DNA from 4 places in the Jeotgalibacillus malaysiensis genome. Region 1 is predicted to be linked to each of the others. Evidence: riboswitches for the same ligand, from Rfam matches in the RefSeq annotation. Region 1 holds a riboswitch; each other region holds the start of a gene.
What was found. A riboswitch is a leader RNA that binds a small molecule or an ion and turns the genes downstream of it on or off. The one in region 1 is predicted to bind S-adenosylmethionine.

Region 1 (4,223 bases):
CAGGAGGTGTTCTTTTGGATACAGATCACGTGAATAACCTTGATGAAGAAACATTGTTTGTCGTCTCACAGACATTTAAAGCGCTTGGTGATCCGACAAGAATACGGATCCTGCACCTGCTTTTTGTGAATGAATACTCAGTAAACGGCATTTCTGAAGCATTGAGTCTGAAGCAATCGACTGTCTCACATCAGCTGAGATTTTTAAAAAACCTCAGGCTCGTAAAGTATCGCCGTGAAGGCACGACCTTATATTATTCACATGATGACGAACATGTAATGAATATACTTGAACAGATGATTAAGCACGCTCGCCATTAAGTATGATGGAGGAATGATAATGGGACACGGACATGATCATGCGCATACATCGAATAAAAAAGCATTGTTAATCAGCTTTATCATCATAACAAGCTTCATGATTATCGAAGCTATCGGGGGGGTTCTGACAAATAGTCTCGCCCTTCTTTCAGATGCCGGCCATATGCTGAGTGATTCAATTTCACTCGGTGTTGGACTGCTTGCTTTTACACTTGGAGAAAGAGCGGCTGACCGTCATAAAACATATGGATACAAACGTTTTGAAATTTTAGCGGCTGTATTTAACGGTGTAACACTCGTACTGATTGCACTCTATATTTTTTATGAGGCTTTTCAGCGTTTTAGTAATCCGCCGGAAATTGCGTCAACAGGAATGCTGGTTATTGCTACACTTGGGCTGGTTGTCAACGTTGTAGTGGCATGGCTGCTGATGCGTAAAGGTGATACAAAAGATAACCTGAATCTCCGTGCCACATTTCTTCATGTGCTTGGTGACCTGCTTGGATCAGTCGGTGCTGTGACAGCCGCTCTGCTGATTATTTTCTTTAATTGGGGCTGGGCAGACCCTCTTGCAAGCGTGATTGTCGCAGTGCTTGTATGTATCAGCGGCTGGCGCGTGTCGAAGGATTCCATCCACGTCCTGATGGAGGGCACACCTGAAAATGTTGACCTGGAGCAGGTGATTGCAACAATTAATAGTGTCAGCGGGATCAAAGACATCCATGACCTGCACGTCTGGTCAATCACAAGCGGCAATAACGCCCTCTCCTGCCACGCAGTTGTAGACGGCACCCTTTCCATCAATGAATGTCAGGAGCTGCTGCGGGAAATTGAACATAAACTTGCTCATGAAAAGATCGGTCACGTGACCATTCAGCTTGAGGATGAGGCGCATCCGCATGATGAGACGGTGATGTGCTGTCATCAGAAGGAACATGTGCACTGATGAGTATTCATGTGCATACTGGGGACGGAGGTTAGTGTGCACATCATATGTACACGGCAGGGACAGATTTCACCTGAAGCTTTTCAAGCCTGTCCCCAAAACGCGATTAACATTATAATGCTATAATTAATCTGAATGTTGAAATTTTAGGAGAATGAATATGAATGCAGCATCAATGAAATACTGGAATGATTTTTGGATCGCTCAGTGTAAAAAACAGCCATCATCAGTGACTGCCTGGCAATTTGGTGAGACACCTGATTACCTGGCGAAGTTAGTTATTGACGGGATCAAAACAGCAACCTGCTCGGGCCTTATTTTCTATGAACTTGAGAATGAACCGCTGCCGGCAGTAGATGATTACAGCATTATTCTCAGCAGTAAGGATGAGCCTTTAGCAATTATCCGCACATCTCAGGTGGATCTTATGCCAATGAATGAAGTCCCTGAAGAATTTGCAATTGCAGAGGGTGAAGGTGACAGAACGTACAGCTACTGGAAAGAAGCACATGAGCGCTTTTTCAGAAAAGAATTGAGTGAGGTCGGACTTGCGTATACGGAAGATATCATGTTGGTTTGTGAGCGGTTTGAGCTTGTGTATGTAAGAAACAAGTTCTAATTTGAGAAAAATCAGAGTGTAGTGAGACGCTTCTCTATTAACTTCCGGAAAGCTCAACATAAGGGATTCATATGGATCAAACTTCAAAGTGCTTCCGATCCCCTCCATCCACTTTTCAATAGGGAACGTTAGCTGATATTTTCTGTACAGCTTTTTAAATGATTCAATTTCACTAGTCTCTGTATCAAATACCAGGCCATCAAAATCAAATATCATACATTTAATCAATTTTACTCCTCCTCACCTTGAACAATTAATTTTCTATGTTTTTGGCCACAATTATTTACTGTATAGATAGATCATTATGCACTTAATTCTTTAATCTAAGTGTTTGTGAAAATTTTACTATAAAAACTTTTTAAAAATAATATTCTTCACATCTATTGACTTCCCTTTTCCAGCATAGTAAAGTAAGGAACATCATTTGAATAGAACGATTTCTTCTTATCCAGAGAGGTGGAGGGACTGGCCCTTTGATACCTCGGCAGCGGACTTACTTAGTAAGCACCGTGCCAACTCCAGCAGGCGTTATGCCTGATAGATGAGAAGAGTGTTTGCGTTATGCAGCCTCTTCTTGTTTATCAGGAAGAGGTTTTTTTATTCCTTAAACACTTGCCGGGGAAGGATATTTGATTAAATCCGATTAAATTTCCCAGTTAACTTATATTTAAAGGAGGATTCCGATGATACAGTTTGAGAATGTGAAGAAAACGTATGGTGAAGGCGAAGAAGCGGTTCATGCGTTAAAAGGAATTGACCTTACAGTGGAAACAGGGGAAATCTATGGGGTGATTGGCTTCAGCGGGGCCGGAAAAAGCTCACTGATTCGCTGCGTAAACTGGCTTGAACAACCATCAGAAGGAAGAGTGTTGATCCATGGAAAAGACTTAAATCAGCATTCAAAACAGGAAATCAGAACGATTAGAAAAGATATCGGGATGATCTTCCAGCATTTCAACCTGCTGAATTCCAAAACGGTGTACCACAATGTGGCTACTCCCCTTTTACTGACACGCGAGCCGAAAGAAAAGGTTCGTGAACGTGTTGAGGAATTACTCGCATTTGTTGGACTTGCAGATAAAGCAGATCAATATCCTGATCAATTATCAGGCGGTCAAAAGCAGCGTGTCGGAATCGCCCGTGCACTTGCAACGAATCCATCCATTCTTTTATGCGATGAAGCAACATCGGCACTCGATCCACAGACGACACAGTCTATTCTGGATCTGTTAAAAAAAATCAACAAAGAGTACAACATTACGATCTTAATCATTACACATGAAATGACAGTGATCCGTGAGATTTGTGATAAAGTTGCCGTCATCGAAGAAGGAATTATTAAAGAAAAAGGCACAGTGTTTGAGGTATTCACAAACCCTCAGCATCCGACAACGAAACGTTTTGTCCGGTCAGTGATGAACGACCAACTGCCTGACAGCATTGTGAAGGAACTGGAGAAAAAGAACTTTAAAAATGTGTACCGGATTCAATATACCGGTCAATCTACCGGGTCTCCACTCCTTTCACGGGTCTCGAGACAATTTAACCTTGATGTAAATGTGCTCTTTGGCAATATCACTGAGCTGCAGGAAATTCCATTTGGCAACCTCATTGTTGAGTTTGATGGCAGGCAGTCTGATATCCAGAAAGCACTTCACTATATTCAACAGGAAAACGTTTATGTAAAGGATGTGGCACAGCATGCTGGTTAATACAGATCAGATTATTGAAGCACTGTGGGAAACACTTGCGATGGTTGGATTTTCACTCCTTTTCTCATCACTGATCGGCTTCCCGCTCGGCATTCTGCTTGTTGTGACGCGAAAAGGACATTTACTTGAAAACCTGGCTGTCTTTAATGTTTTAAATGCAGTCATTAACGTATTCAGATCAGTTCCATTTATTATCCTGATGGTTGCCATCATACCGATTACAAGATTAATTGTCGGGACTTCAATTGGTACAGCTGCAGCAATTGTGCCCCTTGTCTTTTATGCAGGACCTTACATTGCAAGACTGATTGAAAACTCACTGCTTGAAGTAGACAAAGGTGTCATTGAAGCTGCTGAAGCAATGGGTGCAACTCCGGGGCAGATTATTTTCAAATTTTTAATTCCGGAAGCACTCAGTTCACTTGTACTGGCACTCACGATTGCAACGGTCGGACTAGTCGGCGCATCTGCGATGGCTGGAGCCGTTGGTGGCGGAGGTCTTGGAGATCTGGCAATCACATATGGTTACCAGCGTTTTGATACAGCCGTGATGCTGATCACAGTCGGCATACTGGTCGTGATGGTTCAGGGTCTTCAGACAACAGGAAATATCGTATCTAAAAAAA
Region 2 (4,223 bases), 1.8 Mb from region 1:
AAAGCCTTTGGAACGGACAATTTCCTCAGGAAGCTCACTCAGGAATTGATAAAATCTTGCCGGGTGAAAAGGATGCTGCCTTTTATAAAGGAAAGATGTAATCCCGTACTCTTCTGTTTCCGGGATATGCTCTTCATTCAACTCTTTGATCCACCCCGCACCCTGGCTGGCTTTCTCAAAATCAAAAGCTTTCGTATTTAAAATGTCCAGCGGGTCTACCTGACCGTATGAAGCTGTCAGGATCTTTGCTTCGGGGTTTAATGTCTTCAGCAGAACCCTGATCGCATCCGCTTCCTCAGAAGAAACAAGATCGATTTTATTTAAAATAATGACATCAGCAAATTCAACCTGATCAATCAGGAGGTCAGACACGTCACGCTCATCCTGCTCATCATCTGTCTGTTTACGGTCAAGAAGCGTTTCGCCGCTCTCAAGATCATTTGCAAATCTGAGTGCATCCACAACAGTCACCATTGTATCGAGCCGTGTTAACTTACTTAAATCAATTCCGGTTTCTTCATCCTCGTACACAAATGTCTGCGCAACAGGGATCGGTTCAGAAATTCCTGTTGATTCAATCACGATATAGTCAATTTCGCCAATCTCAGCCAGCCGCTTTACTTCAATCATCAAATCCTCACGCAAAGTACAGCAAATACAGCCGTTCTGCATCTCAACCAGCGTCTCATCCGTTTGCGAAAAATAACCCTTCTTCAACTGACCGCCATCAATATTCACTTCACTCATATCATTCACAATCACAGCCGCTCTCAAATCCTGCTTACTATGTAAAATATGATTCAACAAAGTCGTCTTACCCGCACCTAAATAACCACTCAAAACCGTAACTGGTATCGTCATCATTATAACCCTCTCTTAAAACGTAATTATTACGATTTAAAGAATAGCGGATTTTTGGGGTGATGTAAAGGGTTAATAGGGGGGGTATACAGTGGGGACGGAGTTAAGTGATCCACTTTTAAAATCATTCTAAAAGTGAAACAGTCAACTCCGTCCCCGCTGTGCCGTTTTATTTTCATGCTTCATGTATAATGGAAACATTATCCGGTTACTGAAAGGAGCCAGAACGATGTCAAATCATAGAGGACTTTCAACTGCATGGCAGATGCTTGGCTGGCTGCTTTTGGCGCAGGTGGCTGTTGCGCTTGTGGGGCGTTCGCTTGCACCGCTTGGCCCGTTGATTGCTGAGGATCTTACACTTTCAAAAGCGCAGGTAGGATTGCTGCCTTCATTTTTATTTTTGGGACAGATGCTGGTCAGTATTCCGGCGGGGATGCTGACTGATAAGATCGGAACGCGACGATTGCTGTTGATCGTGTGTCTGGTGCTCGGTACAGCTTTTCTGCTTGGATCTTTTGCGTCAGGCCTTTACATATTACTATTTTTTATCATGCTCGGCGGGATGGGGTATGGCGCTATGCATCCCGTGACGAATCGCGGCATTCTTTACTGGTTCCCGGCTAAAAGAGGGACAGCGATGGGGATCAAGCAGATGGGTGTCACATTCGGTTCAGCCCTTGCAGCAATTGCACTTTTACCACTTGCAGTGGCATTTGGCTGGCGTGTGGCAATGGCAGTTGCGTGTGTTGTAGTGATGCTGAGCGGCATCATTGCGTTTCGCTTTTACAAAGAACAGCTCGCTGAAAAAACTGCCCGTGAGCCTGCGGTAAAAGGGAGTATGCTTGGTATTATTACGTATAAACCCCTGCTTTTAATCAGCTTAGTAGCACTAATTCTAAACGGTTCGCAAATGAGTGTGAATACATATCTATTATTTTTCGTTACGGATGAACTGTTTTTTAGTCTGGCACTGGCAGGAGCGATGCTTGTATTATCTGAAGCAAGCGGTTCGTTTGGCAGAATTATTTGGGGGTCAATCAGCGATACCTTATTTGGCGGAAGAAGATTTCCAGTGCTCATGATTATTATTGTGACAGCACTGACCGGAGCGCTCGGCATGGCGTTTTTAACTGAGGGAATTCCGGTCCCGCTGCTAGTTGTAATCGTAGTCGTTCTGGGGTTTGCCGTATCAGGATTTAACGGACTGTGGATGAATATCGCAACAGAACTGACACCCAGACAGCAGGCAGGGGCGGCAAGTGGAGTCAGCCTCACAATCGGCTCAGCAGGCGTCATTATTTTGCCACCGCTCTTTGGCCTGACGATTGATATGAGTGGAAACTTTCAGACTGCATGGCTATTGATGGCTGGGCTGTTGGGTGTGGCCGGGGTGCTGGCTTTTGTTTTGAGGAAGATGAAGGGGTTTTAGGGTGATACAGGGGGACGGAGGTTCTTGTATCATTTATGCAAAATTATCCTTTTTGATACAGCAACCTCCGTCCCCCCTGTATCACATAAATTATTTCAAAAATAGTTTGACAATTCCAATTCCGACCTTTAAGATAGGCTTTATAACTGAATAGCTTTACTTCTTATCAAGAGAGGCGGAGGGACTGACCCGATGAAGCCTCGGCAACCGGCGATGCGCGGTGCTAATTTCAGAGGATTGTTTCCGAAGATAAGAGGTGGCTGTGGCCGGAAAAGCTCGCTTCCTTTTGTTTTTGGATAAAAGGAGGCGGGTTTTATTTTGGTGAAAATAAAAAGAAGAGGTGCGGCAACACCTCTTCCGATGATGAGTTAAGACACCGGGTTGCGCCGAATATCTCTGTTCATCTATTTAATCGTATCACTGACAGGGATGTTCGTCTATTTACTTTATTAAAAGGAGACGATGAACATGACGAATTTGAAGTTTGCATATTGGGTACCGAATGTCAGTGGGGGACTTGTTGTATCAAAGCTGCCTCAGCATACGGATTGGAGCTTTGACGCGAATAAAAGATATGTTCAGATTGCTGAAGATGCAGGGTATGATTATGCCCTTTTACAGACGAGATTTTTTGCAAGATATGGGGCTGAAAATCAGCTTGAGGCGATTACGCTTGGGTCAGCGCTTGCTGCAGTAACAAAAAAAATTAATCTGATTGCAGCTGTTCATCCGGGTCTTTGGCATCCAGCCGTGTATGCGAAAATGCTCGCCACACTTGATCAGATCAGCAACGGCCGTGCAGCTGTGAATATTGTGAGCGGCTGGTTCAAGCAGGAGTTTATCGGGTACGGTGAGCACTGGCTTGATCATGATGAACGCTACAGAAGATCTGAAGAGTTTGCCCGGGTGTTGAGGGAGCTCTGGACAAAAGAAACAACAACTTTTAAAGGTGATTTTTATCGGATCAATGAAGCACCTTTTAAACCGAAGCCGGTGCAGGGTGGGGACCTTCCAATTTTTCAGGGAGGTAATTCACAGGCTGCAAAGGAAATGGCGGCGCGAGTCTCTGATGTTTATTTTATGAACGGGAATACACTGGAAGGTTTTAAAAAGCAGATAGATGAGGTGCGTGCGCTTGCTGTAAAAGAAGGAAGAACAGTGAAGTTTGCTGCAAATGGTTTTGCAATCGTGCGCGATACTGAGGAAGAAGCAGTCGATCTGCTCAGACAAATCGTTTCGCACGCAGATAAAGAGGCGGTTGAAGGGTTCAGGGAAGCAGTGAAGGACGCGGGTCAGGCTTCTAAGGAGAAGGATGGCATGTGGGCAAATTCCACCTTTGAAGATCTCGTGCAGTATAATGACGGCTTTAAAACCGGTCTGATCGGGACAGCTGAACAGGTGGCTGACAGAATCATTGAGCTGAAAAAGCTCGGCGTGGATATCGTACTGACAGGCCATTTCCATTACGAAACGGACCTTGAACGCTTCGGTAAAGAAGTCATTCCACTCGTAAAAGAGAAAGAACTGGCGTTAAAAGAAAGCGGGGTACTGGCATGAAGGTTCTAGCATTATCAGGCAGTCTGTCGGGCTCGAAAACTTATACGGTCATAAAAGAAGCTGCAGCCCTGCTCAGTGAGTTTGATTCTGTAGAAGTTGAAGCGCTAAACCTTGCAGATCTCAAGGTTGAATTTTGCGACGGGCGTGATCCATTGACCTATGAAGGGGATACAGACCTGATCATCAGAAAGATTGTTGAAGCAGATGCATTTGTCATTGGAACGCCAATTTACAGAGGATCGCTGACAGGTGCACTGAAAAATGTTTTTGACCTGATCCCAAATGATGCCCTGCGCGGAAAAGTGATCGGCTTTGTCGCAACAGGAGGCACCTACCACCATTACCTGGCGATCGAACACCAGCTGAACCCGCTAGC
Region 3 (4,223 bases), 360 kb from region 1:
CACAGCCCCGAGACTGACTGCAAATACTGGAATTTTCATTGCTTCCACTAGTACGCCTGCACTTTTTTTGTCAGGCAATCTGAATGACAGCACAGCCCCCGCTCCCGTCGACTGTCGCTGGTGGATATGATACCCTGCGTGAAATGAAAAGCCCGGGTAATAAACTTCATCAATCAGCGGGTGGTGATGAAGAAATTGCGCAATCTCTCTCGCAGAATCAGATGACTGCTTCAGTCTGACGCTGAGTGTTTTTAATCCGCGCAGCAGCAGCCAGCTGTCCTGAACACCCAGGATTGAGCCAAATGAATTCTGAATGAATTTCAGCTGAGCAGCAATCTCCTCATCTTTTACAGCGGCAAGCCCTGCCACGACATCACTGTGACCTGACAGAAACTTTGTTGCACTGTGCAGGACGACATCCGCACCAAGATCAAGCGGTTTCTGATAAAGCGGCGTCATGAACGTATTATCTACAAATGTCAGACACCCGTGTGCTTTTGCCACTTTTGCCACGCCTTCAATATCCGTTATGTTGAGCGTTGGATTGGATGGCGTCTCCACGTAGATTACTTTTGTGTTCGGCTGAACATTGCGCGCTGTTTCATCAAGGTCAGTCATATCAATAAATGAGTGATCGATATTAAAGCGCGTCAGTACTTCTGTAATCATCCGGTACGTTCCCCCGTAGACATCCTTTGAGACGAGTACATGATCGCCTGCAGAAAGCAGCATAAAGGCAGAAGAGATCGCAGCCATGCCTGATGCAAAAGCAAAGCCTGAGTGACCATTTTCCAGATCAGCAATTGTATCTTCAAGTGCACCGCGCGTCGGGTTTCCTGAACGGCTGTAATCATAAGGACCGAATTCATCAATCGACTGCTGATGGTAAGTCGAGGAATAGTGTAAGGGAACATTCACAGCCCCTGTCTGCTTATCGATATATGATGGCTGATGCAATAGTTTTGTATCAAAATGATGTGTCATACATGATCTCCTCCTTTTCCGGCTGCTTCAAGCGCCTGTTTCAGATCAGTAATTAAGTCGTCAGGCTGTTCAATGCCAACAGAGAAACGCAGTAACCTGCTGCAGATCCCTTTATCCTCACGCTCTGCTTCAGGAATATCCGCATGGGTCTGGGTCGCAGGATACGTAATAAAGCTTTCAACACCGCCAAGACTTTCAGCAAATGAAATCACATTAATTGATCTTAAAAATGGATCAATCCACTCCGGGCGCTCCAGTCTGAATGAAACCATCCCGCCGATTCCCGGGTAAATGACGTCTGTGACCTGCGGCTGCGTTTCAAGAAAGGCTGCCACTGCAGCAGCATTCGTCTGATGACGGTCCATCCTGAGCGCAAGTGTCTTCATTCCCCGGATTAACAGCCATGAGTCTATTGGCGAGAGAACCGCTCCGGCTCCGTTGTGAATCGCAAAAAGCTTTTCACAAATCGTATCACCTCTAGCGGCAACCAGACCTGCCAGTACGTCATTGTGACCACCGAGGTATTTTGTTGCGCTGTGAATGACAATATCTGCGCCAAGTTCAATCGGCCGCTGCAGGTATGGCGTTAAAAAGGTATTGTCCACAATCAGGTGAATATCCTTGTCATGAGCAAAATCAGCAACCTGCCTGATATCGGTTATTTTCATCAGCGGGTTTGTCGGCGTCTCCACAAAGACGGCCTTCACCCGCTCCGTACAGGCCTGCAGGAGTTCATCAGGATTGTTTGTATCAACATATACGAACTCTATGCCATAATGCTCGCTGTAATGATCAAATAAGCGGTAAGTGCCTCCATATAGGTCATCAGAGGCAAGGATTGTATCTCCCGGTTTATATAAAGACAGTACCAGCTGTACGGCTGCCATCCCTGAACTTGTAGCAAATCCCTGGTCCGCGCCTTCAAGTGCTGCAATCCCTTCTTCAAGGATGGCTCTTGTCGGATTCTTCGTTCTCGTATAATCATAGCCGGTTGATTGTCCGAGCCCCTCATGTCTGTAGGCTGTTGATAAATAAATCGGTGGATTTACGGTTCCGGTTGATTCTTCACTTCTGTTTCCAAGCTGAGCAAGGATGGTTTGGATTGATGTCATAAAAAGCAGCTCCTTCAAAATCGTTCTGTATATACAGGAAAAGACCTTCTGATAAGAGAAGGTCTTTGAATACGTTCTTCTTATCTTCAGGCAGATCGCCTGCTGGAATTAGCACCGTGCACTGCCGGTTGCTGAAGTTTCAAAGGGCCAGTCCCTCCACTTCTCTTGATAAGTTATGAAATTGTCTGAAAATAATAGTTGTTGTATAGACTACATCATATTGAGTAAATGTGCAAGATTTTTCAGAAAAGAATTTGGAAAAGTGGTATGGATTTGTTGCCGGGACGCGAGAGGGGCGATGGAGACCGATGTGGCCTGAGATTAGGAGTATACGACCCGGGATTGGACGGACGTGACCCAACAAATGATGAATGTGATTCGAAATCACTGGCTTTGAAATCAATGTGACCGGGGATTCCGGGAACCTGAACCGGGATTCTCAGTAACTGACCCGAAATTTTCCGGATATGAACTGAAAACCGCGCTGCCCTTCCACTCTTTTTTCAAGCATCTCCCACCACTACAACCTCATAAAAACCGCACGCTGGTGTCAGACAGCGTGCAGCTAAGGGAGGGGGTGTCGCTTGATTGCCTACAGTGTAAAAAGCCGGTGCGAAACGACTGTTTACAGGCATTTATAATAAGTGCGACGTTTGATTTTTCAATTGAGAATGAATCTCATTATTATTGTATACACAATTCAAATCTTTGTCCAGTGTTTAATCAATCTTTTTTTCACCATGAACATTTAGAAATTTCTCAAGGATCGGCTGAAAGCGGTTATGACTTTGTTCGACGTAGCCCGGATCCGCTCTCGGTCCTTCCATGTCGACTGTTTTATCACGTTCTTCAATCTCCTGATCATCATGATCAATCAGGTTCTGAATACCTTCCACCGTCATTTCAGGGTGAAATTGAAATGCCAGAATATGATCAGTATAAAATCCCTGTACCGGGGTAATTTCAGATTTCCCAACCGGTTTTGTTCCTTTTGGCAGATCGTAAATATCACTGTGCCAGTGGAACATCGGGATGTTAAGCTGACCCACTTCAAAGTCTTCCAGAAATGAATTGTGCCAATTCAGTTCTGCCCACCCCATTTCATACTTAGGAAGAGTTGATACTTCGGTTCCGAGAATATGTGCAATCATTTGTGAACCAAGACAGATGCCTATGATTTTTCGTTCTTCATTAATTGCTTTTTCAATATAATCAACCTCTTTTTGCATCCAGTCAGTTTCAGGGAGCTCCTGTACGCTGTTTGGACCTCCTAAAACAACCAGCACATCGTTATCCTTCAGGACAGGATAATCATCCGGTTTTTTTGCATCTATATAATGAAGCTCACAGCCCCAGGCTTTTACCCACTCTTCCAGGTAACCTGCGTTGTCGTACCAGATATGCTGCAGACAAATAAATCTCATATTACATTCCTCTTTCCCATGACCTTAGCCATTAATGATTGGATGAACTTGCTGATGCAGCAGCACCGGCTGACATGGCAGCGAGTACTGCAGCCTGCTGAGCCTGCAGGATAGATTCGATCGTTGATGCAAGACCGACATCAAGCACATTATTTTCCTTGACTTTCTTTTGCAGAACAAACCGCACAGCTGTCATAAAGCACAGGTCTTTGTGCCATTTAAAACTTTTAATACTGATCAGCTGATCATAGGTTTCTTTTACTTCACTCAGCAGTGCTGAAGGTGTGCCGGCAAGGGCCAATACGCCGACAATTGGCAAGTGATTGCCACGCAATTTGATCTTGTTTGTCTTAAGATCATCAAGCCACGTGACTGTATTTTGTACGAGCAGCTGTCTGTTATCCTGCCGCCCGTATGTAAGGATTTGTGATAAGAACTGACGGTTGTTGCCTTTAGCCAGTACAATATGCAGCTGGTCATAGTAATAAGCCATATCATCAAGCAGTTCTTCCTCTTCCCCCTCTTCTTCAGCGAGAAGCACTGAGAGCGGGTAATCTTCATGGGACGTTAAGAAGAAGTGCTGCTTTTTCATTCCGCTGTACATGCTTTTAGCACGTTTTACATGCTCGTCTATCTCTTCTTCCGTAACGGAATCAAGCGATACATATAAAGCGTAGGCTGCAATATAAGCATGCGGACTTCT
Region 4 (4,223 bases), 170 kb from region 1:
TCCGGATCTTTTAAATCTTTCTCCTGATATTACTTCTGCTGTCAGTAGTTCACTTTTACAAGGCTTCAGCAGTTTTTTTAGAGAACCCTTATCTTCTTCAGGGTTGAGCCACTGATCAAAGTTGTTCCGCTCCAAAATCACAGGCATTCTATTATGAATATCAGCCATCAGATCATTCGGTTCAGTCGTTATAATCGTACAGCTTCTGATGATTTGATCGTCATAGCGCCATGATTCCCAAAGACCGGCAAATGTGATCGGATCCCCATCACGCCTTTTGATCTCAAAAGGCTGCTTTTCTTTTTCTGATTTTTTCCATTCGTAAAATGATGTTGCCGGAATCAGGCACCTTTTTGATTCAAATGCTTTTCGAAAGCTTGGCTTCTCAGCAACCGTTTCAGATCTTGCATTAAACGTTTTATAACCGATCTTTTCATCTTTTGCGAAAGGGGGAATGAGTCCCCATCTGAACGAGGCGGGATAACATTTTCCGTTTAACTGCACAACCGCTGCAGCCTGCTGACTCGGTGACAGATTCCGATTAGGTGAGTAGAGAAAATCCTCTCTCATTTCAAACTGATAATACTGCTGCAAATCATACATTGCTTCTACTAAAGAAAATCGTCCGCACATGCTTCATCTCTCCTTTACATGCATTCTAACAAAATATTGCGAAGATAGAGAAGATTACAACTTATTTCCTTTTAAAGGTAATTGGTTGATTTATTTCGATATACGAATCATACTGGAGTCCTACATACATATTCAGGAGGGTTTTCCATATGAAGAAATTTTGGTTAGTATCTGCAATGGCAGCGGCACTTATGCTTGCAGCCTGCTCAGATGATTCGTCAGAGCCTGCAGAAACTGAAGAAGCGACAACAGAAGAAGCTGCAGAAGAAACAGAAGAGTCGTCAACAGAAACGGAAGAAGCAGCTGAAGGAGAAAGCACTGAACCGGAGCTTTATCTCGTTGGGGATGAGGTAATATCAGGTGACCTGACAGTAACTGTTACTGATACAGGTGTTGCTGAACAGCTCGATGACACAAATCGTGTTTATGAAATCAAAATGACTGTAACAAACAACGGTGAAGAAGAGGTATCTTTATCGTCAGAAGACTTTACACTGACTGACCTGACAGATGAAGAAAAAACGGCTTATGGCGATGTATCTGAATGGACAATCGCTGCAGGAGAATCAGCTGAAGGCTCATTACAATATGAATCAGCAGCAGCAACTGCATTCAAACTTTTCGGCACAATCGGTGAAGAAGAAGTTGAATGGAGACTGCCTGGGATTACATCATTAGATTAAATCCTTTTCCGGGAATTAAAGAAGAAACTCTATCATATTTTTTAACAACTTAAGTGTAGTGGAGCGTAAGGCGGCGACTCCTGCGACAGGAAGGTCCTGGTGAGACCCCGGAAATGCGAAGCATTGAGGAGGCTCACCGGACCGGCCGCGGAAAGCGTCCGCCTGAAGCGCAGCGAAACGATTAAGAAGGCTCGAACAATTATGTTCAGCCTCTTTTTTATACCAAATCATCTACCTAAATGTATTTTAATCACTACTCCTATTGACATAACAGCCTTCTTTCTTGTAAAGTTGTCATAATTAATTGAATAGCGTGGATTCTTATCAAGAGAGGCGGAGGGAACAGGCCCGTTGAAACCTCAGCAACCTACACATATGTGAAAAGGTGCTAAATCCATCCTGCAATCATGCAGGGAAGATAAGAAGCTTAGTAGTCTAAAGCCTTCTTATCTATGCTGATAGAAGGCTTTTTTGTTGTCCAGCTACAGGCGCTAGCTCCTCGGGTCATAAGCCACGCATCGGTAAACGGGGAAGTTCACCCGTTTTCCGCTCCGCGTCTTATGCCTGTCGGAGCTGACCAAGCGCCTTCCGCATTTCGATACATCAGGAAGGGTGAAAAAATGAACTTACTCGAAGAAATGAAACAAAGAATTCTGATTGGTGATGGTGCGATGGGAACCCTCCTGTATTCATATGGTTCAGATCAGTGCTTTGAAGAGTTAAATCTGTCACATGCAGAACATATTCAGCAGATTCACCAGGCATACATCGATGCAGGTGCTGATGTAATACAGACGAATACCTACGGAGCGAATTATCATAAGCTTGAGCGCTACGGACTTGAGGAAAAGGTAAAAGAAATTAATACTGCTGCTGTCAAAAATGCTAAAGCTGCGGCGAAAGACAATACTTTCATTCTCGGTACAATCGGCGGGATCAGAAGCTTTCGTCCGCAATCCATTGACCTGAATGAAATCAAGCGGACATTTAGAGAACAGCTCTACTGTTTACTGTTAGAAGGAGTAGACGGGTTGTTATTTGAAACGTATTACGATTTTGAAGAGCTGGCGGCGGTCATTGAAATCGCCAGAAAAGAAACGGACCTGCCGATTATTGCGCATATTTCAGTTCAGGAGCCTGATGTGATGCAAAATGGTAAACCGGTTGCTGAAGCACTGCTTGAGCTTGAACAGCTTGGAGCTGATGTAGTCGGACTTAATTGCAGACAAGGCCCTTTCCACATGATTAAGTCTCTTGAACAGGTACCTCTTCCTGAGAAGGCTTATTTATCCTGTTATCCAAATGCGAGTCTGCCATCTTACTCAGAAGGCTCACTTCAGTACAGTAACAATGCTGAGTATTTTGGAGAGGTTGCACCTGCATTCAGAGAGCAGGGAGTCAGGCTCCTTGGAGGATGCTGCGGAACGACACCGGACCATGTAAGAGCATTCAGTCAGGCGCTTAAAGGACTTGCCCCGATTACTGAGAAAAGAGTGGAGAAGGCAGAAAAAATTGTGCTGCGCTCAAGACAGAAGGACCTTCCTGAGCCGCTCACTGATATTGTAAGAGAGCGGAAATCAGTCATTGTTGAACTGGACCCTCCGAAAAAGCTCTATACCGATAAATTTATAGAAGGTGCAAAAGCACTCAGTGAGGCCGGTGCGGATGCCGTTACACTTGCTGATAACTCACTTGCAAGCCCGCGTGTCTCCAATGAGTCACTAGGCTATCTGATTAAACAGCAGGGCGTCCGTCCGCTTGTTCACCTGACGTGCAGAGACCGTAACCTGATCGGGCTTCAAAGTCACCTGATGGGACTTCACACGCTGGGTCTGCATGACATTCTGGCTGTTACAGGGGACCCGACAAAGGTTGGGGATTTCCCTGGCGCAGCTTCAGTCTATGACGTATCCTCATTTGAGCTGATCGAAATGATTCAGCAGTTGAATAACGGCATGTCAATGTCAGGAAAAGATTTAGGTGAAAAAGCTTCATTTACAATCGGGGCTGCATTTAACCCAAATGTAAGGAGTGTAGAAAGGGCTGTACAGCGTCTGGAAAAGAAGATCTCAGCAGGCGCGGATTACTTTATGAGTCAACCGGTATTCTCTGAGGAAAAGCTGATTCAGACGGCTGAAGCAGTAAAGGATCTGGGGAAACCTGTATACATTGGCCTGATGCCGCTGACAAGCAGTAAAAATGCTGACTTCCTTCATAATGAAGTGCCGGGCATCAAATTAACTGATCAGGTAAGAGACCGGATGGCAGCAGTGTCCGGTGACCGTGAAAAATCATATCAGGAAGGGCTTGCGATTACGAAGTCACTGATTGATACGGCGCTTGATCTATTTAATGGCATCTATCTGATCACGCCATTTATGCGCTATGAAATGACAGCAGAACTAACACGCTATGCCAATGAGCAGGCGGCAAAGCGAGGAGGAAACCAACGTGCGCACATTATTCAATGAACAGCTTAAAAAAAGAATCCTGATTATGGACGGTGCAATGGGTACGATGCTTCAGGATGCTAATCTGACAGCAGAAGATTTTGGCGGTGAGGACCTTGAAGGGTGTAATGAAAACCTGAACCGCACGCGTCCTGACCTGCTTGAAACAATCCACGATGCCTATTTTGAAGCAGGCGCAGATATCGTGGAAACAAACACATTCGGCAGTATGAGCGTTGTCCTTGAAGAATATGATATCGCTTCTGAAGCCTATGAGCTCTCAAGACTTGGTGCTGAAATCGCTAAAAAATCAGCAGCTAAATGGTCAACAGAAGACCGTCCGCGTTTTGTTGCAGGCTCAATGGGACCTACGACTAAAACGTTAAGTGTTACTGGTGGGGCGACATTTGAACAGCTGAAAGATTCATATGCAGAACAGGCAAGAGGCTTAATTGAC

Region 2: another riboswitch for S-adenosylmethionine. It lies ahead of sfnG (dimethylsulfone monooxygenase SfnG); the one in region 1 lies ahead of LG330_RS05490 (methionine ABC transporter ATP-binding protein).
Region 3: another riboswitch for S-adenosylmethionine. It lies ahead of LG330_RS03485 (methionine biosynthesis PLP-dependent protein); the one in region 1 lies ahead of LG330_RS05490 (methionine ABC transporter ATP-binding protein).
Region 4: another riboswitch for S-adenosylmethionine. It lies ahead of LG330_RS06300 (bifunctional homocysteine S-methyltransferase/methylenetetrahydrofolate reductase); the one in region 1 lies ahead of LG330_RS05490 (methionine ABC transporter ATP-binding protein).

The regions. Positions count from the first base shown of each region.
Region 1 is NZ_CP085252.1:961,678-965,900, reverse strand. Features, by position in the region: gene LG330_RS05505 (ArsR/SmtB family transcription factor) at 15-320, shown strand; gene LG330_RS05500 (cation diffusion facilitator family transporter) at 340-1,266, shown strand; gene LG330_RS05495 (ASCH domain-containing protein) at 1,427-1,885, shown strand; SAM riboswitch class I at 2,327-2,433, shown strand; gene LG330_RS05490 (methionine ABC transporter ATP-binding protein) at 2,569-3,597, shown strand; gene LG330_RS05485 (methionine ABC transporter permease) at 3,587-4,223, shown strand, end outside.
Region 2 is NZ_CP085252.1:2,760,076-2,764,298, reverse strand. Features, by position in the region: gene LG330_RS14585 (GTP-binding protein) at 1-861, opposite strand, end outside; gene LG330_RS14580 (MFS transporter) at 1,091-2,290, shown strand; SAM riboswitch class I at 2,451-2,546, shown strand; gene sfnG (dimethylsulfone monooxygenase SfnG) at 2,759-3,847, shown strand; gene LG330_RS14570 (NADPH-dependent FMN reductase) at 3,844-4,223, shown strand, end outside.
Region 3 is NZ_CP085252.1:602,900-607,122, reverse strand. Features, by position in the region: gene metC (cystathionine beta-lyase) at 1-984, opposite strand, end outside; gene LG330_RS03485 (methionine biosynthesis PLP-dependent protein) at 981-2,096, opposite strand; SAM riboswitch class I at 2,174-2,271, opposite strand; gene LG330_RS03480 (type 1 glutamine amidotransferase) at 2,816-3,520, opposite strand; gene LG330_RS03475 (DUF4003 family protein) at 3,552-4,223, opposite strand, start outside.
Region 4 is NZ_CP085252.1:1,136,530-1,140,752, forward strand. Features, by position in the region: gene LG330_RS06290 (SOS response-associated peptidase) at 1-633, opposite strand, end outside; gene LG330_RS06295 (DUF4352 domain-containing protein) at 783-1,316, shown strand; SAM riboswitch class I at 1,635-1,741, shown strand; gene LG330_RS06300 (bifunctional homocysteine S-methyltransferase/methylenetetrahydrofolate reductase) at 1,937-3,787, shown strand; gene metH (methionine synthase) at 3,735-4,223, shown strand, end outside.